Regions from separate parts of the Pseudomonas sp. 22526 genome, predicted to be linked through region 2. Evidence: riboswitches for the same ligand, from Rfam matches in the RefSeq annotation. Region 2 holds a riboswitch; the other holds the start of a gene.
The links. Region 2 has a riboswitch for cobalamin ahead of ACTJKT_RS20250 (CbtB domain-containing protein). Riboswitches for the same ligand answer to the same signal wherever they lie in the genome.
Positions count from the first base shown of each region.

Region 1 (22,441 bases), on a different contig from region 2:
TTCCCTACCGGGGACCTGTACGCGCCGCTGGATACCCCGCGGCTGGATGAAGAGCAGGTCAAGCAGCGCTGGGAAGAGATCAAGGCCGAGGAGCGCGCCGAGAAGTCGGCAGAGCCTTTGCAGTTGTCCTTGCTCGACGATGTGCCCGCGGCGCTGCCGGCCCTGTCCCGTTCGGCCAAGTTGCAAAAGCGCGCGGCCCAGGTCGGTTTTGATTGGCCGGACGCCTTGCCGGTGGTGGACAAGATCCGCGAAGAGCTCGATGAAGTGCTCGAAGCCATGTCCGAGAATGACCCGCAGGCGATCGCCGACGAGGTGGGCGACCTGCTGTTCGCCGTGGTCAACCTGGCCCGGCATCTGAAGGTCGATCCGGAAACCACCCTGCGTGGCGCCAATGCCAAGTTCGAGCGGCGCTTCCGATTTATCGAGCAGGCATTGCGCGATACCCGCCGACCCATGGAAGATTGCACCCTCGAAGAGTTGGACGCCTTGTGGGGCGAAGCCAAACGTCAGGAAAAGAATTTGCCCAGCTGTGGCTGAGGCTGTTGCCTAAGTGAGTGAGCACCAATGAGCCTTTCCCTTCGCGACCAGTTGCTCAAAGCAGGACTGGTCAACCAAAAGCAGGCCAAGCAGGTCAGCAAAGAGAAACAGAAGCAGCAACGTCTGGTCCATAAGGGCCAGGTCGAGGCGGACGATACCCAGGCGCGCCTGGCCCAGGAAGCGCAGGCCGAGAAGGTCAAGCGCGACCAGGAACTCAACCGCCAGCAGCAGGAGAAGGCCGAGCAGAAGGCCCGTGCCGCGCAGATCAAGCAACTGATCGAAGTGTCGCGCCTGCCGAAGCTGACCACCGAGGACTACTACAACTTCGTCGACGACAAGAAGGTCAAGCGCCTGTCGGTGAACACCCTGATGCGCAACAAGCTGAGCAGTGGCTCGCTGGCCATCGTGCACCATGCCGGCGGTTATGAAGTCATCCCCCGTGAAGCCGCGCTGAAGATCCAGGAGCGCGATCCGCGGCGCATCGTTCAGCTCAACACGCCGACCGAGGCGCCGGACGAGGACGATCCGTACGCGGCTTACCAGATCCCTGACGATCTGATGTGGTAAACCCGCAGAAACAACAAACCCCGCCATGAGCGGGGTTTGTTGTTTCTGAAGCGCCTGCCGATGCGTGGCGGCAGGCGCGGCAGTCAGTGTGAGATCAGGAGCTTTGCGGTGCGCGGTTCTGCTCCAGCTTCTCCAGTTCGGCCTTGTAATTATGGGCATCGCTCTCGGAATGAAACATTCCCACCAGCATGTCTTGTTGATGCACGTCCCAGATCCGTACACCTGCGGCTACGCCTTCATGGGACATGTGTGAATCGTCGCGTTCAGTTACTTTTACAGTCATCTGCTAGCTCCAATCTCTATTGATCTGCAGCAAGGCGTGTGCAGGACTCTGTTATATATTTTGTTAGCTGGCTAAGTAAATTGCTTTCAAACGCAACAATCTTTTGCAGATTTCGCAACAGTTCCGCAGGCCGCGGAAACTGTGACATCCGGTCGCAGGGGGCGGAGTTTTATGACAAAAGTTTCATGTTGGGCGGCGGTCGTGCTGGGCCTTTTTGCCCGGCGAGCGAGCCTGCAGGGTCGCCAGGAGAGCTGTGCTTGAGCGGTTAACTAGAAACTCCAGGCGAAAAAAAGCCCCGCATCGGCGGGGCTTTTTTATGGTCGTGGGGCTTAGCTGCCTTTGACGGTCTTGCCGTTGACGGTGCCGTTCAGGAGCATGATGTTGTACTCCTTGCCGTCGGTTTCGACCTGTTGCAGGCGGACCAGCAGGTAATCCCAGTCCTTGGCGAACCACATGACGGTGATGCGTTTGCTTTGTGTCGGGTCGCGCACGCGCTCGACCTTGATTGCATCGATCTGGCCAGCCTTGGTGTCGACTTTTTCCGAGCCCAGGACACGGAAGTCGTAGGTATCGACTTCGCCATCATCGACGACCTGATAGCTCATGCTTTTCTTGCCGGCGGCCACATCGTGCTGCAGGGCGAGCTGGTAGGTGGATTTGTCGACCATGCCGCGATTGAGCGGGATCTTGACTGCATCGCCGCGATCGGTGCCGGTGACCATCTTGGCGTTCCAGTCGAAGTCCAGATCGGCCTTCTTGGCTTTGCCCAGGCCGCCACGCTCGAAGTGATAGGACTGCGGCAGCAGGGTGTCCTTGTCGAGCGTCAGGGTGCTTTCTTCAGTCAGGCTGGCGATCATCATCGAGGCCTTGAAGCTGAGCTTCCAGGTGCCGTCGGCTTTCTTTTCCAGGCTGCGTTCGGCAGTACCGCTCATCGGCAGCTGTTTCCAGTCGGCGGTATAGCTGGCGGAGAAGGGTTGAAGGTCCGCAGCCTGCGCGAAGGGCAGGGCGAGCAGAGCACAAGCGAAGAGCAGGGCGCGACGCATAAAATCTCCTAATTACGAATCAAGTGGCCACTGGCGGCCAGTAACTGACCATCCAGTAAAGCACCCTGTTCGCCGAGTGTGAGTCGACCTTCGGCAAACCAGCGTACGGCCATCGGGTAAATCCGGTGTTCCTGGACGTGGACCCGCTGCGCCAGGCTTTGCGGCGAGTCGTGCAACTCTACCGGGATCACTGCCTGTACGACCAGTGGTCCGCCATCGAGTTCCTCTGTCACAAAGTGCACGCTGCAGCCGTGCTCAGTGTCTGCGGCCTCCAGCGCTCGCTGATGAGTGTGTAACCCTTTGTATTTGGGTAGCAGCGAAGGATGGATGTTGAGCAGGCGACCCTGATAGTGCCGCACGAAGTCTGCGCTGAGAATGCGCATGAATCCGGCAAGCACCACGAGCTTGGGCTGGAAGGCGTCGATCAGTTCGATCAGCGCGGCATCGAAGGCCTCGCGGCCTTCGAATGTCTTGTGATCGAGGGAGCGGGTATCGATACCCGCGTCCTGGGCGCGTTGCAGGCCGTAGGCATCGGCGCGGTTGGAAATCACCGCGCGGATGCGTACCGGGCTGTCGCCGGCCTGGGTGCTATCGATCAGGGCCTGCAAGTTGCTGCCGGTACCGGACAACAGCACCACTACATCACAGGTGGCGGGCATCGGCTCTTGCATCAATGTGCCTTGAGGTTTTTCAGCTCGACCTGGGCAGCGCCTTCGGCGGCGCTAGCGATCTGACCAATGACCCAAGGTTGTTCGCCGGCTTCGCGCAGGACGTTCAGGGCCGTTTCAACATGCTCCTGAGCCACGCAGATCACCATGCCCACGCCGCAGTTCAGCACGCGGTGCATTTCGTGTTCTTCGACGTTGCCCTTCTCCTGCAGCCAGTCGAATACCGCCGGACGCTGCCAGCTGGCCACGTCGACCACGGCCTGGGCGCCTTTTGGCAGAACGCGCGGGATGTTGTCCAGCAGGCCGCCGCCGGTGATGTGGGCCATGGCCTTGACTGCGCCAGTGTCCTTGATCAGCTTGAGCAGTGGCTTGACGTAGATGCGGGTCGGGGCCATCAGCAGTTCGGTCAGCGGCTTGCCGTCGAGCTGGACGGTTTCGATGTCGGCACCGGAGACTTCGATGATCTTGCGGATCAGCGAGTAGCCGTTGGAGTGCGGGCCGGAAGACGGCAGGGCGAGCAGGGCGTCGCCGGTGGCCACCTTGGAGCCGTCGATGATTTCGGCTTTTTCCACCACGCCGACGCAGAAACCGGCCAGGTCGTAGTCTTCGCCTTCGTACATGCCTGGCATTTCAGCGGTTTCACCGCCAACCAGGGAGCAGCCAGCCAGTTCGCAGCCGGCACCGATGCCGGTGACCACGGTGGCGGCGACGTCGACGTTGAGTTTGCCGGTGGCGTAGTAGTCGAGGAAGAACAGCGGTTCGGCACCGCAGACCACCAGGTCGTTGACGCACATGGCGACCAGGTCCTGGCCGATGCTGTCGTGCTTGTTCAGGTTCAGTGCCAGGCGCAGCTTGGTGCCCACGCCGTCGGTACCGGACACCAGCACTGGCTGCTTGTAGCCGGCCGGGATTTCGCAGAGGGCGCCAAAACCGCCCAGGCCGCCCATGACTTCCGGGCGCGCAGTGCGCTTGGCGACGCTCTTGATGCGTTCGACCAATGCTTCACCGGCGTCGATGTCTACACCGGCGTCTTTGTAGCTCAGGGAGGGTTGCTTGCTCATGATCCAGGCCTTTAGGGGGGATTCAGGGGGTATCGACCGAGTCCAGGGAGGCCATTGAAACAGTCGCGGCGGCAATGCCGCGCGATCATTTCAGCGACCCCGGCTGTTGCCGGTCTGCGAAGGCGCGCGATTTTATCAGGCTTGAGGTGTAGCGGCCATCCTCGGGCCGACGGGCAGGGCATATCCGCTTAAAAAAAACCGCAATTGCGTGTGTCGATCGCGTCGCTCAGGGCTGTATAAGGTATAGCCTTGTATCCGCTGTCGTTATGACAGCACGAAAACTTCCACCGATCGGGTGAATGTTTGCCTGGGCTTTGTGGTCACAGCCTGGGCCAGTCCTGTTCATGCGGTCTGTTCCAGCCGCCTTTTGTCGTCGGGAATCCTCCATGCGTTTGTACAAATTTCTTTTTATGGGCTGTTTGTCATTGGTCAGCCTGGCGAGTCATGCCGAAACCCTCAATAACCTGTATCAGGTCCGCGAGCCGGTCAGCAGCCAGGCTCCTGGCGAGCGCGATCAGGCCACCCAGCGGGCCCTGGAAACCCTGGTATTGCGCCTGACCGGCGATAGCAAGGCCCTGCAGAACCCCGGGCTGGCGGCGATCCGCAAGGACCCGCAGCAGATCATCAGCCAGTACGGCTACGACGCCGGTCCTCCCGAGAGCCTGCAGGTCGACTTCGATCCGTCCAGTACCGATCGGGCGTTGCGCCAGGCTGGCCTGTCGCTGTGGGGCAGTAATCGCCCATCGATTCTCGGCTGGTGGCTGACCGACTCCAGCGAAGGTTCCAGCCTGGTGGGGGATGGCCAGGCCAGCGCTACGCCGTTGCGTCGCGCGGCCCTGCACCGCGGTTTGCCGCTGCGTTTGCCGCTGGCTGACCTGAATGAGCAGATTGTCGCCACGGCGCCGAATCTCGAAGGTTCCGATCCGGCGCCATTGCGTGCCGCGTCGGAGCGTTATGGTGCGGATGCGCTGCTGGCGGTGCATGCCAGTGAAGAGGGCGGTCAGTGGCAGGCCAAATGGCGCCTGTGGCTGGGTGACCAGAAGGAGCAGGGCAGCGTCCAGGGAGCTGATGTGCCGGCCTTGGCCGATGCCGTGCTGTTGGCGGTCAGCCAGCGCCTGGCGCCGCGTTTCGTGGTCAAGCCGGGGGCATCCAGCGAGCAGTTGCTGGAAGTGCAGGGCATGAACCTGGAGCGTTATGCGGCGTTGGGGCGTCTGCTCGAACCCTTCGGCGGGCGTTTGCAGAGCGTCGATGGCGATCGCTCGGTGTACCGGGTCAGCGGCAGCGCCGAGCAATTGCGCGCGCAGCTGAGCCTGGCTCGGTTGCAGGAAGTCCCGGCGGGCGCTGCGCCTGTCCAGCCGACTGTCGAAGGCGCGGCACCTGCGCCGACACCTGCACCGGCCGCGCAACTGCGTTTTCGCTGGTAGGTTTTCTTTCTTTATATAGAAGCAATGGAGTGGTTCATGGCTGATACGCGTCGATGGGTCTGGTTGGGTGGGTTGGTCCTGCTCTGTGGGTTCGTGTACCTGTTGCATCCGATCCTGACGCCGTTCCTGGTGGCCTTGCTGCTGGCCTATCTGTTCGATCCGCTGGTGGATCGCCTGGAAAAGCTCGGCTTGTCGCGCACCTGGGGCGTGGTGGCGGTGTTTGCCCTGTTCACCCTGATCGTCATGGCGTTGCTGCTGGTGCTGGTGCCCATGCTCGCCAAGCAACTGCTGCGCCTGTACGAACTGGCGCCGCAGATGCTCGACTGGCTGCAGCACACGGCGATGCCCTGGGCGCAGTCCAAGTTGGGCTTGTCCGACGGTTTCTGGAAGTTCGACAAGGTCAAGGCGGCGATCAGCGAGCACATGGGGCAGACCACCGATATCGTCGGCGTGGTCCTGAGCCAGGCAACGGCCTCCAGCCTGGCGCTGATCGGCTGGCTGGCCAACCTGGTGCTGATTCCGGTGGTCAGCTTTTACCTGCTGCGCGACTGGGACCTGATGATGGCGAAGATCCGCAGCCTGTTGCCCCGTGATCGTGAGGAGCGGGCGGTGGCGCTGGCCGGGGAATGCCATGAGGTACTGGGGGCGTTCGTCCGTGGCCAACTGCTGGTAATGGTCGCCCTGGGAATGATCTATGCCGCCGGCCTGATGCTGGTCGGGCTCGAGCTGGGCCTGTTGATCGGCTTGATTGCCGGCCTGGCGGCCATAGTGCCGTACATGGGGTTTGTCATCGGCATTGGCGCGGCGCTGATTGCCGGGTTGTTCCAGTTCGGCGGTGACCTGTACCCGATGATCGGCATCGTGGCGGTGTTCATGGTTGGCCAGGCCCTGGAGGGCATGGTACTGACCCCCTTGCTGGTGGGCGACCGGATCGGCCTGCACCCGGTGGCGGTGATCTTCGCAATTCTCGCCGGGGGCGAGTTGTTCGGTTTCACCGGCATCCTGCTGGCCTTGCCGGTGGCGGCGGTGATCATGGTGCTGGTGCGCCATGTGCACGACTTGTACAAGGATTCGGACATCTATAGCGGCGCAGAGGAGTCCGAGCGGTAATGCCCACTGTTGATGCTTTCGGGCTGCCCGTGTTTCGGGCGGGTGGCCCCGAGGGGCTTTACAGCTGTCACATCCACCGTCAAAGAAACCCCCGTGATTTCATCAGGCTGACGCAAACCTTTGATTTTGCTTGTGGTCTGCTGCATTGTGCGCCCGGCGTCACGGGTATAAACTTTGCAAACTTTACACAGAGGCCACTAACGGTTCGTTTGGAACTGTTCAGTCAGCATGAAACCGATTCAGCTGCCCCTAGGTGTGCGTCTGCGTGATGACGCCACCTTCATCAACTACTACCCAGGCGCCAATGCCGCTGCACTCGGCTATGTCGAGCGGCTTTGCGAAGCCGACGCCGGCTGGACCGAAAGCCTGATCTACCTCTGGGGCAAGGATGGGGTAGGGCGTACGCACTTGCTGCAGGCGGCCTGCCTGCGGTTCGAGCAGTTGGGGGAGCCGGCGGTCTATCTGCCCCTGGCGGAATTGCTGGATCGCGGCATCGAAATCCTCGACAACCTGGAACAGTACGAACTGGTCTGCCTGGACGACTTGCAAGCGGTGGCGGGCAAGGCTGACTGGGAAGAGGCGCTGTTCCATTTGTTCAACCGTCTGCGTGACAGCGGCCGGCGCCTGTTGATCGCGGCCTCGACCTCTCCCCGGGAGCTGCCGGTGAAGCTGGCGGACCTCAAATCCCGCCTGACCCTGGCACTGATCTTCCAGATGCGCCCGCTCTCCGACGAAGACAAATTGCGTGCATTGCAATTGCGCGCTTCGCGTCGCGGGCTGCACCTGACCGACGAAGTCGGGCACTTTATTCTGACGCGCGGGACCCGCAGCATGAGCGCCTTGTTCGAGCTGCTGGAGCGCCTCGATCAGGCGTCCTTGCAGGCTCAGCGCAAGCTCACCATTCCCTTCCTCAAAGAAACCCTGGGCTGGTAAACCGCGGGCGGTAGTGGCTTTTTGGCATATTTCAGGCGCCAGAAAACCCGCATCCGGAAGCGGTTCCAGAGACGCGTGCGTTTAAAATGGGCTTAAGGCCTTAGATGTTGAGTCGAAACCGATAAGTCACATTTCAATCGATTGAATTTGCAAATTAGAGCGATAGAGGGCATAGTCGCGACTTCTTTATAACTTTAAGCCACGGTCGTGCCCATGCTGAAGCGCTTCGCACCCCTCGTGCCTCTTGCACTCGTCACCCTGTTGTTTGGTTGCGCCACCCACTCTCCGGTGAGCCAACAAGAGCAGCAACAACAGGTTCAAAACTCTTCAAAAGCCCAGTCTTCCGCTATTTTCCAGGAAGAGCTGGCAACCGAAAAAGAACTCGCCGAGTTCGCTGACAGCAAGCCTTACCAGCTGCCAGTGCTGGCTGACAGTATCCTCGAACGTGGCATGTCCCTGATCGGTACCCGTTACCGTTTCGGCGGTACCTCCGAAGCCGGTTTCGATTGCAGCGGTTTCATCGGCTACCTGTTCCGTGAGGAAGCCGGCATGAATCTGCCGCGCTCCACCCGTGAAATGATCAACGTTGACGCTCCGCTGGTTGCGCGTAACAAGCTGCAGCCGGGCGATCTGTTGTTCTTCGCCACCAATGGCCGCCGCGGTCGCGTAAGCCACGCTGGCATCTACCTGGGCGATGACCAGTTCATCCACTCCAGCAGCCGCCGCAGCGGTGGTGTGCGGGTGGACAGCCTGGGCGACAGCTACTGGAGCAAGACCTTCATCGAAGCCAAGCGCGCCCTCGCCATGGCCCCGACCGTGATCACTGCACGCAAGTAAGCGGACTTTTTGTAAGGTGAAGTTAAAGTCTTACTTGAAGTTTGGCGCGTAGACGCTAGAATCCTGATCTATTGTTGAAAACTAACCGCGTAAGCCCTGCTTACGCGGTTTTGTTTTCGGCCTCACGGCAGAGAAAGCCGCATCCAGATCAGGATTGTTCTGCATATGTCGACGTCGGCCCGCCTCGCATTGATCGTTCTCGCCGCGCTGCTCAGCGCGTGTGCCAGCCGTACCCCGCCACCCGCGCCTGTGGTCCGTGCTCCGGTTTTCAATACTCCCCAGACCTTCTCGCCAGCTGCCGAAGACGTGCTGTTTCGTGCGTTAGGCCTGGTGGGCACGCCTTATCGCTGGGGCGGCAACACGCCGGACTCCGGTTTCGATTGCAGTGGCCTGATCGGCTACGTCTATCGCGATGCCGCCGGTATCTCGCTGCCACGTTCGACCCGCGAAATGATCGGCATGCGTGCACCGAATGTCGGCAAGAACGCCTTGCAGACCGGCGACCTGATATTTTTTGCCACCAATGGTGGTTCTCAGGTCAGCCACGCGGGTATCTATGTCGGCGAAGGCCGCTTCGTCCATGCGCCGGCCACCGGCGGCACGGTAAAGCTGGACAGCCTGTCCAAGGCCTATTGGCAAAAAGCCTACCTGAGCGCCAAGCGCGTGCTGCAGCCAGAGCATCTGGCGCACAACCCTTAGGTTCTTCTTTCTTTGCGTCGAGGTGGCCATGACCGCTCGTACCCTCAACCTCGACGACGCCCTCTATCACTACCTGCTCGACGTTTCCCTGCGCGAAACGCCGCTGCTGCGCCGTCTGCGTGACGAAACCCAGGCGCTGCCCATGGCGCGCTGGCAGGTGGCGCCCGAGCAGGGGCAGTTCCTCGCCTTGCTGATCAAACTGATCGGCGCCCGGCGTGTGCTGGAGGTGGGGACTTTCACCGGCTACAGCGCCTTGTCCATGGCCGCGGCTTTGCCGGAGGATGGCCAGTTGATCTGCTGTGACATCCCGGGCGATTACAACGCCACCGCGCGCCGCTACTGGCAGGAAGCGGGTGTCGCCGGGCGGATCGAGTTGCGTCTGGCGCCGGCCCTGGAGACCTTGGCCAGGATCGAGTGGGAGGAGGGCGAGGCTGGTTTCGACCTGGTCTTCATCGACGCCGACAAGGCCAATTATCCGGCTTATCTGGAAAGTGCCCTGCGCTTGCTGCGCGTGGGTGGGCTGGCGGTGTTCGATAACACGCTGTGGAGCGGTCGGGTGCTGGAGGAGAATCCCCAGAGCGAAGACACCCGGGCCATCCAGGCACTCAATCGTGCCTTGAAGGATGACCCGCGTGTCGACCTGTCGCTGCTGCCCCTGGGGGATGGCTTGACCCTGTGCCGCAAGCGCTGAACCTATTGCGCCTTGGCTGCTGACACGCGCCAGACCTTGTTGCCGACATCATCGGCCACCAGCAGATCCCCTTGCTTGTCGATCACCACGCCGACCGGGCGGCCCATGGCTTTTTCATCGGCATTGAGGAAACCGGTCAGTACATCCACCGGTTGGCCCACCGGCTTGCCGTTGGCGAAGGGCACGAAGATCACTTTGTAGCCGCTGTGGGGCTTGCGGTTCCACGAGCCATGCTGGCCGATGAACACGCCTTGGGTGAACGGCGTCGGCAGCTTGCTGCCTTCGGCGAATGCCAGGCCCAGGGAGGCGGTATGCGGGCCGACGGCATAATCCGGGGCGATGGCCTTGGCCACCAGGTCCGGGTTCTGTGGAGTGACTCGCACGTCCACATGCTGGCCGTAGTAACTGTATGGCCAGCCATAGAAGGCGCCGTCCTTGACCGAGGTGATGTAGTCCGGCACCAGGTCGCTGCCGATCTCGTCGCGCTCGTTGACCGCGGTCCATAGCTTGCCACTTTGCGGCTCCCAGGCCATGCCGTTGGGGTTGCGCAGGCCGGAGGCGAAAATCCGTTGCTTGCCGGTGGCGCGGTCGACTTCCCAGATGGCGGCGCGACCTTCCTCCTGGTCCATGCCGTTTTCGCCGACGTTGCTGTTGGAACCGACCGTGACGTACAGCTTGCTGCCGTCCTTGCTGGCAATCACGTTTTTGGTCCAGTGGTGGTTCAGCTTGCCGCCAGGCAGGTCGACCACCTTGGCCGGCTGGGCGCTGATCTTGGTGTCGCCGTCCTTGTAGGGGAAACGCACCAGGCGATCGGTGTCGGCGACGTACAGGTCATTGCCCACCAGGGTCATGCCGAACGGCGAGTTGAGGTTTTCCAGGAACACCGTGCGGGTTTCCGCCACGCCGTCGTGATCCTTGTCCCGCAGCAGGGTGATGCGGTTCGGGCTGGGCACGCCGGCGCCGGCGCGGCTCATGAGCTTGCCCGCGATCCAGCCGCGCAAACCCTTGCCGTCATCGGGCGTGGGCGGGGCGTTGGTCTCCGCCACCAGGACGTCGCCGTTGGGCAGCACGTACAGCCAGCGCGGATGGTCCAGGCCTTCGGCGAATGCGGCCACCTGGGTGCCGGCGGCGGCCACCGGTTTGGCGCCTTGCGGCCAGCCGATCGCGGGCGCGATGTTCACGGTTGGGAACAGGGTTTTGTTCGGTTCGGGCAGTTTCGGCGAGGGGCCGGTGCCGTCGGAGACCTGGAGGGTGGAGCTTTCGCCACAGGCGGCAAGGCCTGCGGCGAGGGTAATAAGGATTGCGTATCGAGGCTTGAGCATGCTGATTTCCCTATGAATGCACGACGTCGGTGTAGTCATAGAGAAGCACAGACGGGCGATGGTTCAACCCGTTCAGCGCGCTTCCTTGAACAGCACGGCAACGCCGGGGTGATAGTTGCCGGCTTCGTTGCGCAATTTGCGGTACGCGTAGGGGAAGTACCAGGCCACGGCACAGCAATGTTCCTTTTGCAGGTCGTCGACCATGTCCTGCAGTTCTTCCGGGGTGGCGCTGTGCTGGGTTTTCTGTGGCGTGACGAACAGGCAGCCGAGTTTCAGGTCGCTGGGGTAGCTGGCTTTTTTCGCGTCGCTGGCGGCATCCAGCAACGGTTGGGTCAGGTGCAGGCTGTTGACCCGGGGCCAGCGCTGGGTGGTCTGGATATAGACGCGTTCCTCTTGCGTGGCGATGTAGAGGTCGGTGCGGCCGCTGCGGTCGCCGTCCTCGACCTGTTTTTTGCTCGGGGTGTGTTCCAGGGTGACCATCTCGGCCATCCAGGCCGCCGCCGAGAGCAATCCCAGGTTGGCTTGTTCGTCGAACCAGTAAGGGCTTTCGTTATCACCGCGCACGGCGTTGTAGCGGTCGATGCAATCAAACCAGCGTTCCAGGGCAGGGCGCAGGAATTCCAGTTTCGGATTGCTGACGATCATGCCTTTCATCGGACTTTTCCTATTATTGTTGAGATATTGGAGTTTTTTAACGGGATTATGGCTATTTGATATCGCTGCACTGAGTGTGGCACAAGATTGGCGTCATATTTCCGATATGCAGCAGTTCGTCGATCTGTCGGCCCCCGGCTTTAATTGACGCTCCACCCCCAACCCTCTAACCTTCGCGACTTGTTTCAGGTGCTCTGTGGCCGCAGGTCGACAGAGTGAAACAGGGAAGCCGGTGAGTACGCGTGCCGAAGGCGCACGCACGACAATTCCGGCGCTGCCCCCGCAACGGTAAGTGAGTCAAGACTGCGCCTGAGGCCACTGTGTCGATTGTCGACATGGGAAGGCGCGCAGTTGGGCGTCCAAGCCACTCACAAGCCCGGAGACCGGCCTGATCCATCCAACGGCATCACGGTGGGCGATGCCAGGCTTGCGCCGTCTATTCCTATTCCTGCCCCCCGTTATCCAGCCCCAACGGAGAGCTGCCCCATGACTGAATCCCCTGATCGTGACGAACGCCATCTGGCGCGCATGTTGCGCAAAAAAGCCGTGATCGATGAACGCATCGCCAACTCGCCGAACGAGTGCGGCTTGCTGCTGGTGCTGACCGGCAACGGCAAAGGCAAAAGCAGCTCGGCCTTCGGCATGCTCGCCCGCGCCATGGGCCACGGCATGCAATGCGGCGTGGTGCAGTTCATCAAGGGTCGCAACAGCACTGGCGAGGAGTTGTTTTTCCGGCGCTTCCCGGAGCAGGTGCGTTTCCATGTCATGGGCGAAGGTTTCACCTGGGAAACCCAGGATCGCCAGCGCGACATCGCCGCTGCCGAAGCGGCCTGGGCGGTTTCCCGCGAACTGCTGAGCGATCCGAACATCGGCCTGGTGGTGCTCGACGAATTGAACATCGCCCTCAAGCACGGCTATCTGGACCTGGACCAGGTGCTCAGCGACCTGCAGGCGCGTCCGCCGATGCAACATGTGGTGGTCACCGGGCGTGGCGCCAAGCCGGAGATGATCGAACTGGCCGACACCGTCACCGAAATGGGCATGGTCAAGCATGCCTTCCAGGCCGGGATCAAAGCGCAAAAAGGCGTCGAACTGTGAGTGATGCCCGTCATTGCCCGGCGGTACTGATTGCCGCGCCGGCTTCCGGTCAGGGCAAGACCACCGTGACCGCCGCGCTTGCCCGCCTGCATCGCAACCAGGGACGCAAGGTGCGCGTGTTCAAGTGTGGCCCGGACTTTCTCGACCCGATGATCCTCGAGCGCGCCAGCGGTGCGCCGGTGTATCAGCTGGACATGTGGATGGTCGGCGAGCAGGAAAGCCGCCGCCTGTTGTGGGAGGCCGCCGGCGAGGCGGACCTGATCCTGATCGAAGGCGTGATGGGGCTGTTCGACGGCACGCCGTCCAGCGCCGACCTGGCGCGGCATTTCGGCGTGCCGGTGCTCGCGGTGATCGATGGCACGGCCATGGCCCAGACTTTCGGTGCCCTGGCGTTGGGGCTGGCGCGTTATCAGCCGGACCTGCCGTTCGCCGGGGTGCTGGCCAACCGCGTCGGCACCCTGCGCCATGCGCAGTTGCTCGAAGGCAGCCTGACCGAGGGCCTGCGCTGGTATGGCGCGTTGTCCCGGGAAACCGGCATCGAACTGCCCAGCCGCCATCTGGGGCTGGTGCAGGCCAGCGAACTCAACGATCTGGATCTGCGTCTCGACGCCGCGGCGGCGGCCCTGGCCGACAGCTGCGAAGTGGCCTTGCCGCCCGCCGTGGCGTTTGCCGCTCCCCAGGCGGTTGCTATCGAACCGCTGTTGGCCAGGGTGCGCATTGCCGTGGCCCGCGACGAAGCCTTTGCCTTTACCTATGGCGCGAGCCTGGATCTGCTGCGGGCCATGGGCGCCGAGCTGAGCTTTTTCTCGCCGATCCATGACGCGGCACTGCCCGAGGCGGACAGCCTGTATCTGCCGGGCGGTTACCCGGAGTTGCATCACCGGGCGCTGGCGGCGAACGGCTCGATGCTCAGGGCGATCCGCGCGCATCACGCTGCCGGCAAACCCTTGCTCGCCGAGTGCGGCGGCATGTTGTATCTGCTGGACTCCCTGACCGACGTCGACGGCGAACGCGCCGAACTGCTGGGCCTGTTGCCCGGCGATGCGGTGATGCAAAAGCGCCTGGCGGCCCTGGCCTTGCAGGCAGTGGAGTTGCCGGAAGGCTCGCTGCGCGGCCATACCTACCACCATTCGCTGACCAGCACCGAGCTTGCGCCGATCGCCCGCGGCCTGAGCCCGAATGGCGGGCGCGGCGCGGAAGCGGTTTACCGCGAAGGGCGGATGACCGCCTCTTATGTGCATTTCTATTTCCCGTCCAACCCCGAAGCGGTGGCGGCCCTGCTGGCGCCGGCAGGAGCGAGCCTGCTCGCGCGGTGCCCATGAGCGACAACGCCTTTTCCGCGGCCGAACGCGATGCGGTCTATCGCGCGATCGCCGAGCGTCGCGACATGCGCCACTTCGTCGGTGGCAGGGTCGAGCCGCAGGTCTTGCGTCGCCTGCTGGAGGCGGCGCACCAGGCGCCCAGCGTCGGCCTGATGCAGCCCTGGCGTTTCATCCGTATCAGCGACCGGCCGTTGCGCGGGCAGATCCAGCAACTGGTGGAAGAGGAGCGGGTACGCACCGCCGAGGCCCTGGGCGAACGCTCCGACGAGTTCATGAAGCTCAAGGTCGAAGGCATCAACGACTGCGCCGAGGTCCTGGTGGCGGCGCTGATGGACGACCGTGAGCGGCATATCTTTGGCCGGCGCACCTTGCCGGAAATGGATCTGGCTTCGCTTTCCTGCGCGATTCAGAACCTGTGGCTGGCGGCCCGGGCCGAAGGACTGGGCATGGGCTGGGTGTCGCTGTTCGAGCCCGCTGCCCTGGCCGAGCTGCTTGGCCTGCCGGCCGGGGCCAAGCCGCTGGCGGTGCTGTGCCTGGGGCCGGTGGGCGAGTTTTACCCGGCGCCGATGCTGGTGCTCGAAGGCTGGGCGCGGGAGCGTCCGCTGAGTGAATTGCTGTATGAAAACTACTGGGGAGTGAGTCAATGAGTGTGGCGTTGCTGAGTGTCGCCGGGGTAGCGCTGGACGCGTTGCTGGGCGAACCCAAACGCTGGCATCCGCTGGTGGCGTTCGGCCGTTTTGCCGATCGCATCGAGCAACGTTTCAACTCCGGCGGTCGCGGCTGGCGCAGTCATGGCGTCACTGCCTGGGTCATCGCGGTGCTGCCGCTGACCCTGCTGGCGACGCTGTTTTCCTGGCTGCCCTATATCGGCTGGCTGTTCGAGATCCTGGCGCTGTACTGCGCCCTCGGCCTGCGCAGCCTCGGCGAGCATGTCGAGCCGGTGGCCCAGGCCTTGCGCAGCGACGACCTGGATCAGGCGCGGCAGCGGGTCGGCTATCTGGTCAGTCGCCAGACCAGCGAACTGGATGCCACCGAAGTCGCCCGCGCCGCCACCGAATCGGTGCTGGAGAACGGCAGCGACGCGGTGTTCGCCGCCTTGTTCTGGTTTGCCGTGGCCGGCGCGCCGGGCGTGGTGCTCTATCGTCTGAGCAATACCCTGGATGCGATGTGGGGCTATCGTAATGAACGTTTCGAGCGTTTCGGCTGGGCGGCGGCGAAGATCGACGACCTGCTCAACTATATTCCGGCCCGTCTGGTGGCCCTGACTTACGCACTGCTGGGCAAGACCCGCCTGGCGCTGAAATGCTGGCGCCGCCAGGGACCGACCTGGGATAGCCCGAATGCCGGGCCGGTGATGGCGGCCGGGGCCGGGGCCCTGGGTGTCGAGTTGGGCGGCGCAGCGATCTATCACGGCGAGCTGCACCAGCGCCCGCAGCTGGGCGAGGGCGTGGCGGCCGATGCTTCGTCCATCGATCGCGGCTGGCAACTGGTACAGCGCGGGGTCTGGTTATGGCTGCTGATTCTCTGCGTGGGAGCTGAGTTCTATGCTTGAGCACGGTGGCCGCCTGCGCAAGGCGGCCGAGCAATACGGCATCGCCGAGGCCGACTGGCTGGACCTGTCCAGCGGCCTGGCGCCCTGGCCCTGGCCGATTCCCGAGATAGGCATACGCGCTTGGGCGCGCCTGCCGGAAACTGACGACGGCCTGGAGCAGGCCGCCCGCGACTACTACGGCGCCGCCCATGTGTTGCCGGTGCCCGGTTCCCAGGCGGCGATCCAGTTGCTCCCGCGTTTGCGTCGCGCCGGCAAGGTCGGCGTGCTGTCGCCCTGTTATGCCGAACACGCCGAAGCCTGGCGCCGCAGCGGCTACATCGTGCGTGAAGTGCTGGAGCAGGAAGTGGACTTTTTCCTCGACAGCCTGGACGTGCTGGTGGTGGTCAACCCGAACAACCCCACGGGCCTGAGCCTGACCCCGGAGCGCCTGCTGGACTGGCACGCGCGCCTGGCGCAGCGCGGTGGCTGGCTGGTGGTCGACGAAGCCTTCATGGACAACACCCCGCACCTGAGTCTGGCGGCCCAGGCCGATCAGGTGGGGTTGATTGTCCTGCGCTCCTTCGGCAAGTTTTTCGGCCTGGCCGGTGTGCGCCTGGGTTTCGTCCTGGCTGAGCGCAAGCTGCTCAAGCTGCTGGCCGAACAGGTCGGCCCCTGGGCCGTCAGCGGACCGACCCGGGTGCTGGGCCAAGTATGCCTGCGCGACAGCGAAGGCCATGGGCGGCAACGGCTGCGCAGCGAAGCGGCGAGCCTGCGCCTGGCGCAACTGCTCGAGCGCCACGGCCTGAAACCCCTGGGAGGCTGTGCGCTGTTCCAGTGGCTGATCACCGATCGCGCCGAGTTGTTGCATGAGTTCATGGCCCGTCGCGGCATCCTGCTGCGGCTGTTCACCCACAACAGCAGCCTGCGCTTCGGCCTGCCGGCCGACGAGGCCGACTGGTCGCGTCTCGAACAGGCCTTTGTCACCTACGCCAAGGAACATCCATGACCACCCTGATGGTGCAGGGCACCACCTCCGATGCCGGTAAAAGCACCCTGGTGACGGCCCTCTGCCGCTGGCTGACGCGCCAGGGTGTCAGCGTCGTGCCCTTCAAGCCGCAGAACATGGCCCTCAACAGCGCGGTGACCGCCGACGGCGGCGAGATCGGCCGCGCCCAGGCGGTGCAGGCTCAGGCCGCGCACCTGGAGCCGCACACCGACATGAACCCGGTGCTGCTCAAGCCCAACAGCGACACCGGGGCCCAGGTGATCATTCACGGTCGTGCGGTGACCACCATGAACGCCGTGGCCTATCACGACTACAAGGCCATCGCCATGCAGGCGGTGCTGGCCTCTCACCAACGCCTGAGCGCGGCCTATCCGGTGGTGATGGTGGAGGGCGCGGGCTCGCCGGCGGAGATCAACCTGCGGGCCGGCGACATCGCCAACATGGGCTTTGCCGAAGCGGTGGACTGCCCGGTGCTGCTGATCGCCGACATCAATCGTGGCGGGGTTTTCGCCCATCTGGTGGGCACCCTGGAGCTGTTGTCGCCGAGCGAACAGGCGCGGGTCAAAGGTTTCATCATCAACCGTTTTCGCGGCGATATCGCCCTGTTGCAACCGGGCCTGGACTGGCTCGAAGCGCGTACCGGCAAACCGGTGATCGGCGTGCTGCCCTACGTACTGGACCTGCATCTGGAAGCCGAAGACGGTATTGATCAGCGTCAAGCCGACAAGGCCGAGCAGGTGCTGAAAGTGCTGGTGCCGGTGTTGCCGCGTATCAGCAATCACACCGACTTCGACCCGCTGCGCCTGCACCCCCAGGTGGACCTGCAATTCATCGGTCCGGGCCAGGCGATTCCGCCGGCCGACCTGATCATCCTGCCCGGCTCGAAAAGCGTGCGCAGCGACCTGGCGTATCTGCGCGCCCAGGGCTGGGACACGGCCATCGCCCGGCACCTGCGTTATGGCGGCAAGTTGCTGGGCATTTGCGGCGGTTTGCAGATGCTCGGCGAGCAGTTGCACGATCCCCTGGGGCTGGAAGGCGCGCCAGGCTCCAGCGCGGGTTTGGGGTTGCTGGCGTTCGAGACAGTACTGGAACAAGAGAAGCAACTGCGCAACGTGCGTGGACACCTGGCGCTGGAAAAGGCCGAGGTCAGCGGTTATGAGATCCATGCCGGGGTCACGACGGGGGCTGCGCTGGAACTGCCGGCCGTGACCCTGGACGATGGTCGTTGCGACGGCGCGCGCAGCGACGATGGGCAGATTCTCAGTACCTACCTGCATGGCTTGTTCGAAGCGCCGGCGGCCTGCAGTGCGTTGCTGCGCTGGGCGGGTTTGCGCGAGGTGCAGGCGGTCGATTACCACGCCCTGCGCGAGCGCGACATCGAGCGCCTGGCCGACCTGGTGGAACAGCACCTGGACACTGAGCGCCTGCGCCAGCTTTGCGGGCTTTAGAGCGTCGGCGCCAGCATTGCGGCGCCGCTGTGGCTGTACCTCAATTCAAGGGTTTCCAAGCATGTTGCAACTGATCCTCGGCGGCGCCCGCTCCGGCAAGAGTCGCCTGGCTGAAAAGCTCGCCGGCGAGAGCGGCCTGGCCGTGACCTATATCGCCACCAGCCAGGCGCTGGACGGCGAAATGAACCAGCGCATTGCCCATCACCGCGAACGGCGTCCGGCCGAATGGGCCTTGATCGAGGAGCCGCTGGAACTGGCGCGGGTGCTGCGCGAAGCGGCGAGCGCCGAGCGCTGCCTGCTGGTGGATTGCCTGACCTTGTGGCTGACCAACCTGTTGCTGCTGGAGGATGCCGAACGGCTCGCCAGTGAGCGCGAAGCCCTGTTGCAGTGCCTGGCGTCGCTGCCGGGCGAAATCATTTTTGTCAGCAACGAGACCGGAATGGGTGTCGTGCCGCTGGGCGAATTGACTCGCCGTTATGTCGATGAAGCCGGTTGGTTGCATCAAGCCCTGGCCGAGCGTTGTCAGCGGGTAGTGCTGACGGTGGCCGGCCTGCCCCTGACTCTGAAAGGAACTGCGTTATGAATGACTTCTGGTGGCTGCGGCCGTGCAAGGCGCTCGACACTCAAGCCCTGGAGGCGGCGCGGTTGCGTCAGCAGCAATTGACCAAGCCCGCGGGTTCGCTGGGGCAACTGGAGCGGGTAGCGGTACAGCTGGCCGGCTTGCAGGGGCGGGTCAAGCCTGGCCTGGAGCAACTGTGGATCGCGATTTTCGCCGGTGACCACGGGGTGGTGGCCGAGGGCGTTTCGGCCTATCCGCAGGAAGTCACCGGGCAGATGCTGCACAACTTCGTCACTGGCGGTGCGGCCATCAGCGTGTTGGCGCGGCAGCTGCGGGCACGCCTGGAAGTGGTCGACCTCGGCACGGTGACGCCCGGGTTGAACCTGCCTGGCGTGCGTCATTTGAACCTGGGGCCGGGCACCCGCAACTTCGTCGAGGGGCCGGCCATGACCCAGGCCCAGGGCGAGCAAGCCCTGCAGGCTGGACGTGACACTGTGCTGCGGGCCGTCGAGCAGGGCAGCGAGCTGTTTATCGGTGGCGAGATGGGCATCGGCAACACCACTGCGGCCAGCGCCGTGGCCTGCGCCTTGCTGGACATTCCGGTGACGCATCTGGCGGGGCCCGGCACCGGCCTGGATGCGGCGGGTGTCAGCCACAAGGCGCGGGTGATCGAGCGAGCCTTGAGCCTGCATGCCGCCCAGCGTGGCGATGCCTTGCAGACCTTGTTCAACCTCGGCGGTTTTGAAATCGCTGCCCTGGTGGGGGCGTACCTGGCCTGTGCCCAGGAAGGCGTGGCGGTGCTGGTCGACGGCTTCATTTGCAGCGTGGCGGCACTGGTAGCAGTGCGGCTGAACCCCGAGTGCCGCCAGTGGTTGCTGTTCGGCCATCGTGGGGCCGAGCCGGGGCATCGGCATATCCTGCAAACCCTCGAGGCCGAGCCCTTGCTGGACCTCGGTTTGCGCCTGGGCGAGGGCAGTGGCGCGGCGCTGGCGGTGCCCCTGCTGCGCCTGGCCTGCGACCTGCACGGGCAGATGGCGACCTTCGCTGAAGCGGCCGTGGCGGATCGCCCGGCATGACTTTGCGCCTGGACCTGCTGCGCCATGGCGAAACCGAGCTTGGTGGTGGCCTGCGCGGCAGCCTCGACGATGCCCTGACCGATGCCGGATGGCAGCAGATGCGCGCCGCCGTCGCCGGCCAGGGGCCCTGGGATCGGCTGGTGAGCTCGCCCTTGCAACGCTGTGCGCGTTTCGCCGAGGAACTGGGCTTGCGCCTGGCGCTGCCGGTGACTCTGGAACCGGATCTGCAGGAGCTGCATTTCGGCGCCTGGGAAGGGCAGAGCGCGGCGGCGCTGATGGCGACCGATGCCGAGGCGCTGGGGCGGTTCTGGGCCGATCCTTATGCCTTTACCCCGCCGCAGGGCGAGCCGGTGCTGGCGTTTTCCGCGCGGGTGCTGGGGGCGGTCGAGCGTCTGCACCAGCGTTATGCCGGCGAGCGGGTGCTGCTGGTCAGCCATGGCGGGGTGATGCGGCTGCTGCTGGCCCGGGCCCGGGGTTTGCCGCGAGAGCAGTTGCTGAATGTCGAGGTCGCTCACGGTGCCTTGTTCGCCCTGACTGTCGAGGCGGGCCTGGTGTTGAGCGAAGGAGCCTGAACGTGCTGCCATTCTGGATCGCCCTGCAATTTCTCAGCAGTTTTCCGGTGCGTTTGCCGGGCATGCCGTCGCCCGAGGAAATGGGCCGGTCATTGCTGTTCTATCCGCTGGTCGGCCTGCTGTTCGGGCTGCTGCTCTGGGGCATGAACCAGTTGTTGATGGGCGCGCCGTTGTTGCTGCATGGGGCGTTGTTGCTGACGGTCTGGGTGCTGCTCAGCGGTGCCCTGCATCTGGATGGGCTGGCCGACAGCGCGGACGCCTGGCTGGGCGGCTTCGGCGATCGCGAGCGCACGCTGACGATCATGAAGGACCCGCGCAGCGGGCCGATCGCCGTGGTCACCCTGGGGTTGGTGTTGCTGCTCAAGTTCGCCGCGCTGGTAGCGCTGATCGAGCAGCAGGCCGGCGTTGCCTTGCTGCTGGCGCCGCTGATCGGTCGCGGCGCCTTGCTGGGGCTGTTCCTTTGCACGCCTTATGTGCGCCCTGGTGGCCTTGGGCAGGCGCTGGCGAATCATCTGCCGCGTCTGGCCGGCAAGTGGGTGCTGGCGCTCGCAGCGCTGGCGTGCGTAGTGCTCGGTGGCTATAGCGCAGTGTTGGCGTTGCTGCTGGCGGGCGTGGTGTTTGTCGGCTTGCGCCAGCTGATGCTGCGTCGTCTGGGCGGCACCACCGGGGACACGGCGGGGGCTCTGCTGGAACTGCTGGAGGTGGCGGTCCTGGTGGGGTTAGCGCTGTTCTAGAAAGGCGGGGCGCGGGTGTTATCCGCGCCCTGGGCTTTGCAAAATTCTTGCATTCCGTTAATCGCGGGTATATACACGCACCATGCTTCCTTCTCAATGTCTGTGCACCAACCTGCGTCGCGCCGCCCGTGGCGTCAGCAGGTTCTACGACGGCGCTCTCGACGGCTTCGGGATCAACGTTGCCCAGTATTCTTTACTGAGCAACCTGCAGCGCCTGGACCAACCGAGCATTTCCAGCCTGGCCGAGGCCATGGGCCTGGATCGCAGCACCCTGGGCCGCAACCTGCGGGTGCTGGAAGGCGAGGGGCTGGTCCGGCTGTCCGAGGGTGAGGATCAACGCAATCGTATCGTCCAGCTGACCCAGGAGGGCCAGCAACGACTGCTGGCGGCCTTGCCGGCCTGGGAAGCGGCGCAACAGCGCTTGATCGATCGTCTGGGGGCAGAGAAACGCGAAACCTTGCTGGCCTTGCTGAACGAACTGTCGTGAGCACTGTTCGTTCGATGATAAGCGGGTATATACCCGTAAATGGAGAATAAAATGACTTCGATGTGGCGTACCAGCGGTTGGGTTCTTCTCGGGAGTGCGCTGATCCTGGCCTTGTCTCTGGGGGTTCGACATGGCTTCGGGCTGTTTCTGCCGCCCATGAGCGCTGAGTTCGGCTGGGGGCGCGAGGTGTTTGCCTTTGCCATCGCCTTGCAGAACCTCATTTGGGGCCTGGCCCAGCCTTTCACTGGTGCCCTGGCCGATCGCTTCGGCGCGGCCAAGGTGGTGGTGATCGGCGGCGTGCTGTACGCCGTGGGCCTGCTGTTCATGGGGTTGGCCGATTCGCCGCTGTCGCTGTCATTGAGTGCCGGATTGCTGATCGGCATCGGTCTTTCGGGGACCTCGTTCTCGGTGATTCTCGGCGTGGTGGGGCGCGCGTTACCGCCGGAAAAACGCAGCATGGGCATGGGGATCGCCAGTGCGGCCGGTTCGTTCGGCCAGTTCGCCATGCTGCCGGGCACCCTGGGTTTGATCGGCTGGCTCGGCTGGTCGTCAGCGCTGCTGGTGCTGGGCTTGCTGGTGGCGTTGATCGTGCCGCTGGTGAGCATGCTCAAGGACAAGCCGCTGCCAAGCCTGGGCCATGAGCAGAGCCTCTCCGAGGCCTTGCGCGAGGCCTGCTCCCATTCCGGGTTCTGGCTGCTGGCGTTCGGCTTTTTCGTCTGTGGTTTCCAGGTAGTGTTCATCGGCATACATTTGCCGGCCTACCTGGTGGACCAGCACTT
Region 1 covers NZ_JBQENK010000003.1:145,549-167,989, forward strand. Annotated here, with positions in the region: gene mazG (nucleoside triphosphate pyrophosphohydrolase) at 1-537, shown strand, start outside; gene ACTJKT_RS05455 (DUF2058 domain-containing protein) at 565-1,104, shown strand; gene ACTJKT_RS05460 (hypothetical protein) at 1,199-1,387, opposite strand; gene ACTJKT_RS05465 (DUF3108 domain-containing protein) at 1,717-2,430, opposite strand; gene purN (phosphoribosylglycinamide formyltransferase) at 2,439-3,089, opposite strand; gene purM (phosphoribosylformylglycinamidine cyclo-ligase) at 3,101-4,159, opposite strand; gene ACTJKT_RS05480 (DUF2066 domain-containing protein) at 4,546-5,583, shown strand; gene ACTJKT_RS05485 (AI-2E family transporter) at 5,620-6,693, shown strand; gene hda (DnaA regulatory inactivator Hda) at 6,922-7,626, shown strand; gene ACTJKT_RS05495 (C40 family peptidase) at 7,840-8,463, shown strand; gene ACTJKT_RS05500 (C40 family peptidase) at 8,629-9,162, shown strand; gene ACTJKT_RS05505 (O-methyltransferase) at 9,191-9,853, shown strand; gene ACTJKT_RS05510 (PQQ-dependent sugar dehydrogenase) at 9,856-11,175, opposite strand; gene ACTJKT_RS05515 (hypothetical protein) at 11,248-11,829, opposite strand; cobalamin riboswitch at 12,000-12,235, shown strand; gene cobO (cob(I)yrinic acid a,c-diamide adenosyltransferase) at 12,316-12,927, shown strand; gene ACTJKT_RS05525 (cobyrinate a,c-diamide synthase) at 12,924-14,249, shown strand; gene bluB (5,6-dimethylbenzimidazole synthase) at 14,246-14,896, shown strand; gene cbiB (adenosylcobinamide-phosphate synthase CbiB) at 14,893-15,801, shown strand; gene cobD (threonine-phosphate decarboxylase CobD) at 15,794-16,786, shown strand; gene ACTJKT_RS05545 (cobyric acid synthase) at 16,783-18,234, shown strand; gene cobU (bifunctional adenosylcobinamide kinase/adenosylcobinamide-phosphate guanylyltransferase) at 18,296-18,817, shown strand; gene cobT (nicotinate-nucleotide--dimethylbenzimidazole phosphoribosyltransferase) at 18,814-19,869, shown strand; gene cobC (alpha-ribazole phosphatase family protein) at 19,866-20,441, shown strand; gene ACTJKT_RS05565 (adenosylcobinamide-GDP ribazoletransferase) at 20,444-21,175, shown strand; gene ACTJKT_RS05570 (MarR family winged helix-turn-helix transcriptional regulator) at 21,258-21,662, shown strand; gene ACTJKT_RS05575 (MFS transporter) at 21,714-22,441, shown strand, end outside.
Region 1: it holds a riboswitch for cobalamin, as region 2 does, so the genes downstream of both, cobO (cob(I)yrinic acid a,c-diamide adenosyltransferase) here and ACTJKT_RS20250 (CbtB domain-containing protein) in region 2, are expected to answer to the same signal.

Region 2 (7,126 bases):
CGCGATACAACGACGATTCGCTGAAACTGTCCGTGGCCAGCACCCGGCCCACCAGAATCAACGCCGTGCGCCGAAACCCCTTGGCCTGGACCTTTTCGGCAATGTCCGCCAGCGTGCCCAGAACCCAGTCCTGATCCGGCCAGGTCGCCCGGTGCACCACGGCGATCGGGCAGTCGGCGCCGTAGTGGGGCAACAGCTCGGCGACAATCTTCTGCAGATGGTTGACCCCCAGGTGAATCGCCATGGTGGTGCCATGGGCGGCCAGGCTGGCGAACTCTTCGCCGGCGGGCATCGAGGTCTTGTCGGCATAACGGGTCAGGATCAGGCTCTGGGCGACGTCCGGCAGGGTCAGCTCGGCCCCCAGCAAGGCCGCGCAGGCTGCGGTGGCGGTCACGCCGGGGATGATCTCGAAGGGAATGCCCAGCTCGCGCAGGCAGCGAATCTGCTCGCCGATGGCGCCGTACAGGCTCGGATCACCGGAGTGTACCCGGGCCACGTCCTGGCCTTTGGCATGGGCACCCTTGATCAGCTCGATGATCTGTTCCAGGTGCAGTTCGGCGCTGTTGACCAGCTGTTCGGCGCTATGGCCCTGCAGCACCGCTTCGGGCACCAGGGAGCCGGCATAGATGATGACCGGGCAGCTGTGGATCAGCCGCTGGCCCTTGACGGTGATCAGTTCCGGGTCGCCGGGACCTGCGCCGATAAAAAAGACGGTCATGGCGTTCTCCTGTGAAAAAAGGGGCGAGGCAACCTCACAGATGAAGATTGCTCATGATCAGTGGCGGGGATTATCGAAGATTTACCCGCAGCAGGCCAAGGCGAGGGTTGCCTGGGCGTTTTTCTGCCGCAGGACAAGCAGCTTTGCCGGGCCTTGGGCCAGGTGTTCGGCCAGGGCCAGGGCGGCACTTTCGGCGACCCCGTAGCAGCCGGAGTGCTCGTAGGCGATCTGCGAGCGATGGCTGAGTTGCAGCACATAAGGCGTCAACTGGCGGCTGCTGAAACAGGTCAGGGGCAGGCCCAATTGCGCGGCCAGGGCCAGCAGTCCGGGTTCCTCGTGTTTCAGGTCGATGCTGGCCAACGCCTTGATCTGCCCGAGGTCGATGCGGTGGGCGCTCAGGGTCTGGTCGAGCAGGGCGCGCAGGGTTTCCGCCGGGCAGCCCCGCTGGCAGCCCAGGCCGACCACCAGGGTCGGCGCTGTGCTGGCTGCCGTCATGCCGAGTACTGATCGTCGCTCTTGCGGCGGAACAGCCAGGCGCTGATCAGGCCCAGGGCCAGCCAGAACGCGGCGTTGGTCAGCTGCGAAGCGATCTTGAACTGCGCTTCCAGTGCTTGCGGCGCGAGCATCGAATGCACTTCCGGCTGTGGCGCGCCGATGATGTGCGGCACGGCGAGGATGGCCACGCCCAGCACTTTCAGCAGCCAGTGGCGAGCGAAGACGATCAGGGCAATGCCGACCGCGGTGGAAGCGGCGGTGCCGACCCACCAGATCTGCCGTTGCCCCAGGTCCGCGGCGGCGGTGCCCGGCAGTTCGGGCGGCAGGCCGAGGGTCGGCGCCAGGCAGAAGGTGGCATAACCGGCCAGGCCCCAGAGCAGGCCCTGGGAAGTACGGTTCGGCGCACGCAGGGTGTAGAGGCCGGCGAGCATCAGGGCGAACCCCACGGCGACCACCAGGTTGCCGCCGGTGGTGGACAGCACGCGCTGCCAGCCGTCTTCCGGCTCCCAGGCTTCGGCGTCGTGGCTGTGGGCGGCGGTGCCGGCGGCATGCTCATGCACTGCTTCATGCTGGGCGGCCGGGGCTTTCTCGTAGGTTTCCGCCTCCAGGATCAGTGGCGCGACCCAGAAGCTTTGCAGCAGGGTCAGCAACAGGGCCGCCAGCAACCCGGTGAAACCCGCGGTTTGCGCGATACGCTTGATCATCTCGGCAGGTCTCAGTGGCAAGGGAAGGCGGCGCTGTGACGGGTATCGTGGGCGGCGTTGTGCACCGCTTCGATATGGGAGAAACCGGCGAAATACACCAGGCACGCACCGAGGACCGAGGCGCCGATGGCGGCGACCAGGCGTTGGCTCAGGGTGGCGGTGGTGCTGCTGGAGTGGCTGGTGCTGCTGATGATCGACATGGCGCTTCCCTCTGGTGTGTCAGCGGGTGAATCGAGCGCAGCAAAACCCCGCGAGACGGGCTCGCGGGGAATTAACAGCGCCCGCCCACCGCGGGTTTGTTATGACTGTGCAGCGGGCCGGTCTCCGGGCTCGCGAGGGGCGGGGCTTGCGCCACGCCTGCAAGAATCGCCTTCCCATGCCGGACTGCTGGCACAGTGGATCTGATTCTTCGCTCGCTTACCGTTGCGGGGGCAGCACCGGACTGATCAAGGCTTTTGGCCTGTGACGCACCGGTTTCCCGTTTCACCCTGTGAAGGGCACCCGTAACAAGGCGTGTAGGAGAGCATGGGCGAGGGAGGGGCGTCAATTGGCAGGGGTTCTCGTTTTCGAGCGCGATTCGCGGAGCTTCGCGCTGCACGGACATTGACCGCCCCCCAAGCACTGCGTAGCCTTGCGCTCTCGAGGTTCTTCGGCGTCTGCCGAAGCTAAGAAGGGAACGCGGTCCAAGCCGCGGCTGCCCCCGCAACTGTAAACGGTGATGAACGATGCAAGGCCACTGCCAGGCGGCGGGAAGGCGCATCGTTCGCCAGTCCAACGACCGGCGCGCCGTCAGCCAGGAGACCTGCCTCGGACCAGATTCTCACTACAACCGGGCGGGGTGATCCGGTGGCGAACTCTTCCGTGCACCTGCCTGCGCGGTTCTCGTCCCGTATGCCCGCCACCTTGCCAAAGGGCATCCGATGAAAACACTGGCCAAACTTCCCGTCACCATCGTTACCGGCTTCCTCGGCTCGGGCAAAACCACCTTGCTGCGGCATATGCTGGACAACGCCCAGGGCCGCCGCATCGCGGTGATCGTCAACGAGTTCGGCGAACTGGGCATCGACGGCGAGATCCTCAAGCAGTGCGCCATCGGTTGCACCGAGGAAGAGGCCAGCGGCCGCGTCTACGAACTGGCCAACGGCTGCCTGTGCTGCACCGTGCAGGAAGAGTTCTTCCCGGTGATGCGCGAGCTGGTGGCCCGTCGCGACGACCTCGACCATATCCTCATCGAAACCTCCGGCCTGGCCCTGCCAAAACCCCTGGTCCAGGCGTTCCAGTGGCCGGAAATCCGCAGCGCCTGCACCGTCGACGCGGTGATCACTGTGGTCGACAGCCCGGCCGTGGCCGCTGGCACCTTCGCCGCCTTCCCGGATCAGGTGGACGCCCAGCGCAAGCTCGACCCGAACCTCGACCATGAGTCGCCGCTGCATGAGCTGTTCGCCGACCAGCTGTCCAGCGCCGACCTGGTGATCCTCAACAAGGCCGACCTGATCAGCCCGGAAGACCTGGCCAAGGTACGCCTGGAAGTCGCCGAGGAACTGCCGCCGGCGGTGAAAGTCATCGAAGCCAGCAGCGGTCGCCTGCCGTTGGACGTGCTGCTGGGCCTGGGCAAGGGTTCGGAAGAGCACATCGACGGCCGCCACAGCCATCACGATCACCACCATGATGGTGACGACCACGATGACCACGATCACGACGCCTTCGATTCCATCTCCATCGAACTGCCACAGGCCGACGAAAGCCTGCTGCTGGACGCCCTGACCCAACTGGTGGTGCAGCACGGCATCCTGCGGGTCAAGGGTTTCGCGGCGATCCCCAACAAGCCGATGCGCCTGTTGATCCAGGGCGTGGGTACCCGCTTCGACAAGCACTTCGACCGCCAGTGGAGCGCCGACGAAGCCCGCACCACGCGCCTGGTGCTGATCGGCCAGGAACTGGACGCTACCCTGCTCGAAGCGCAATTGCGCGCCGCCCTCAGCGTGTAAGCCATGCACCTGCTCAGGACCCAGCCCGGCGGTTTCGTGTCGGATGACAACATTGCCGACCTTGGACAAACCCCCGCCGAGCTGGTGATCCTGTGCAGCGGCGACTCCAGTCTGGCGCTGCTGGCCGAAGCGGCGCAGCAACTGCCAGAGGACTACCCGAGCTTTCGCCTGGCCAACCCGATGCAGGTGCAGAACCACGCCTCGGTCGACCTGTATGTCGACCAGGTGCTGCGCCACGCCAAGGTGATCCTGATTTCCCTGCACGGTGGCATCGCCTATTGGCGGTATGGCATCGAGCAACTGGTGCAGTTGGCGCAACGCGGCGTGCAGCTGATCCTGGTGCCGGGCGACGATCGGCCGGACCCGGAACTGAGCGACCTGAGCACGGTGCCCGCCGCCGACCGCGATCGCCTCTGGCACTTCCTGCGCCAGGGCGGCATGGGCAATGCGCTGAACCTGTACCGCTGCCTGGCCAGCGGCTGGCTGGGGCGCGACTACTACTGGTCCGAGCCGCAGACCCTGCCGCGCACGGCGATCTATCACCCGAACAAAAGCAGCGCCGCCCTCGGCGATTGGCAAGCCGACTGGCGGGCCGGCCAGCCTGTGGCGGCGCTGCTGTTCTACCGCTCGCATTTGCAGGCGGCCAACACCGCCTTTATCGATGAGTTCTGCCGGCGCTTGCAGGCGGCGGGCCTGAACCCGCTGCCGATCGCCCTGGCCAGCCTGAAGGAGCCCGGTTGCCTGGCGCTGGTCGAGGACCTGCTGGATGAAGTGCGGGCGGGAGTGATCCTCAACACCACCGGTTTTGCCCAGTCCAGCCCGGAGGCGCCGCACCTGCGGCCGTTCCGCCGCGATATCCCGGTGATCCAGGCCATCTGCGCCCAGGACAACGAACCCGGCTGGCGCGCCAGCGAGCAGGGCCTGGGCCCGCGGGACCTGGCGATGCACATCGCCTTGCCGGAACTGGACGGGCGCATCATCAGCCGGCCCATCAGCTTCAAGGACCTGGCCTGGCGCAGCGAGCGCAGCCAGTCGGACGTGGTCTGCTACCGCTCGGCCCCCGAGCGCATGGATTTTGTCGCCGAACTGGCGCGGCGCTGGATCGATCTGGCCCGGCTGCCCAATGGCGAAAAACGCATCGCCCTGATCCTCGCCAACTACCCGACCCGCGATGGCCGCATCGGCAACGGCGTGGGCCTGGACACGCCGGCGGCGGCGCTGAATATCCTGCGTGCCCTGCAGACCGAGGGTTACCCACTGCCGGCCGAGCTGCCGGACAGCGGGACGGCGCTGATCCAGCAATTGCTCGGCGGGGTCAGCAACGATCTGGACAGCCTCGACCTGCGCCCGTGCCAGCAAAGCCTGGCGCTGGACGAGTACCAGGCCATGTTCGACGCGCTGCCCGAAGCCAACCGCCGGGCGGTGCTCGAACGCTGGGGCGGGCCGGAAAACGACCCGATGTTCCGCAGCGGGCGGCTGATGATCGCTGGCCTGCGTTTTGGCCTGACCTTCGTCGGCATCCAGCCGGCGCGCGGTTATCAGGTCGACCCGAGCGCGGTCTATCACGACCCGGACCTGGTGCCGCCCCACGCTTACCTGGCGTTCTATTTCTGGCTGCGCCGGACCTACGGCGCCCATGGGCTGATCCATGTCGGCAAGCACGGCAACCTGGAATGGCTGCCGGGCAAGGGCGTCGGCCTGTCCGAAAACTGCTGGCCGGACCTGCTGCTGGGGCCGCTGCCGAACATCTATCCCTTCATCGTCAACGACCCGGGCGAGGGCGCCCAGGCCAAGCGCCGGACCCAGGCGGTGATCATCGACCACCTGATGCCGCCGCTGACCCGCGCCGAAACCTACGGCCCGTTGCGCGACCTGGAACTGCTGGCCGACGAGTACTACGAAGCGCAACTGCTCGACCCGCGCCGTGCCCGCGAGTTGCAGAAGGACATTCTCAAGCTGGTGCGGGTGACCCGGATCGACCGCGAACTGCAGCTGGACGGGCAGCTTGACAGCGAGGCCGACGCCGCGCTCTGGCTGCCACGGCTGGATACCTACCTGTGCGACCTGAAGGAGTCGCAGATCCGCGACGGCCTGCATGTGTTCGGCGAGTCGCCCGTGGGCCGCCTGCGCATCGATACCTTGCTGGCCCTGCTGCGGATTCCCCGTGGCGATGGTCGGGGCGCGCAGTCGAGCCTGTTGCGGGCCCTGGCCAAGGCCTTCGAGCTGGGTTTCGATCCGCTGGATTGCGCCCTGGCCGAACCCTGGAGCGGCCGCCGGCCGCAGGTCTTGCAGGACATCAGCGGGCAGCTGTGGCGCACCGCCGGCGATACCCGCGAACGCCTGGAGTTGTTCGCCGGGCAGTTGATCGAAGCCGCGTTGTCGGGTGAAGTCGCGCAACTGAACGAGCCCGGCTGGAGCGAGGTCAAGGCGATCATCGAGAGCCTGCGCGAGGTGGTGGCGCCGCGCCTGGATGCCTGCGGCCCGGCAGAGATGGGCGGTTTGCTGGATGCCCTGGGCGGACGTTTCGTGCCGGCTGGGCCCAGCGGCGCACCGAGCCGCGGACGCCTGGATGTGCTGCCCACCGGGCGCAATTTCTACTCGGTGGACGTGCGCAACCTGCCGACCACCACCGCCTGGCGCATCGGTTTCCAGTCGGCCAACCTGATCCTCGAACGGCACTTGCAGGACCATGGTGACCACCTGCGTCAGCTCGGCCTGTCGGTGTGGGGCACGGCGAGCATGCGCACCGGCGGCGACGATATCGCCCAGGCCATGGCGCTGATGGGCGTGCGTCCGGTGTGGGCCACCGGCAGCCAGCGGGTCGACGACTTCGAGATCCTGCCGCTGAGCCTGCTGGACCGCCCGCGGGTGGACGTGACCCTGCGGGTGTCCGGGTTCTTCCGCGATGCCTTCGCCAACCTGATCCGCCTGTTCGACGCCGCCGTGCAGGCGGTGGCCGCGCTGGACGAGCCGGACGACCTCAACCCGCTGGCGGCCAAGGTTCGCGCCGAGCGCGAAGCGCTGCTGCAGTCCGGCCTGGATGCCGAGGCCGCGCAGCGCCAGGCCGGCTGGCGGATCTTCGGCGCCAAGCCCGGGGCCTATGGTGCGGGCGTGCAGGGGGCTATCGACGGTCGCCTGTGGCAGAGTCGCGAGGACCTGGCCGAGGTCTACCTGAACTGGGGCGGCTACGCCTATGGCGGCTCCGACGAAGGCACCGCGGC
Region 2 covers NZ_JBQENK010000013.1:105,448-112,573, forward strand. Annotated here, with positions in the region: gene cobM (precorrin-4 C(11)-methyltransferase) at 1-718, opposite strand, end outside; gene ACTJKT_RS20240 (cobalamin biosynthesis protein) at 800-1,213, opposite strand; gene ACTJKT_RS20245 (CbtA family protein) at 1,210-1,917, opposite strand; gene ACTJKT_RS20250 (CbtB domain-containing protein) at 1,929-2,117, opposite strand; cobalamin riboswitch at 2,216-2,437, opposite strand; cobalamin riboswitch at 2,543-2,741, shown strand; gene cobW (cobalamin biosynthesis protein CobW) at 2,838-3,905, shown strand; gene cobN (cobaltochelatase subunit CobN) at 3,909-7,126, shown strand, end outside.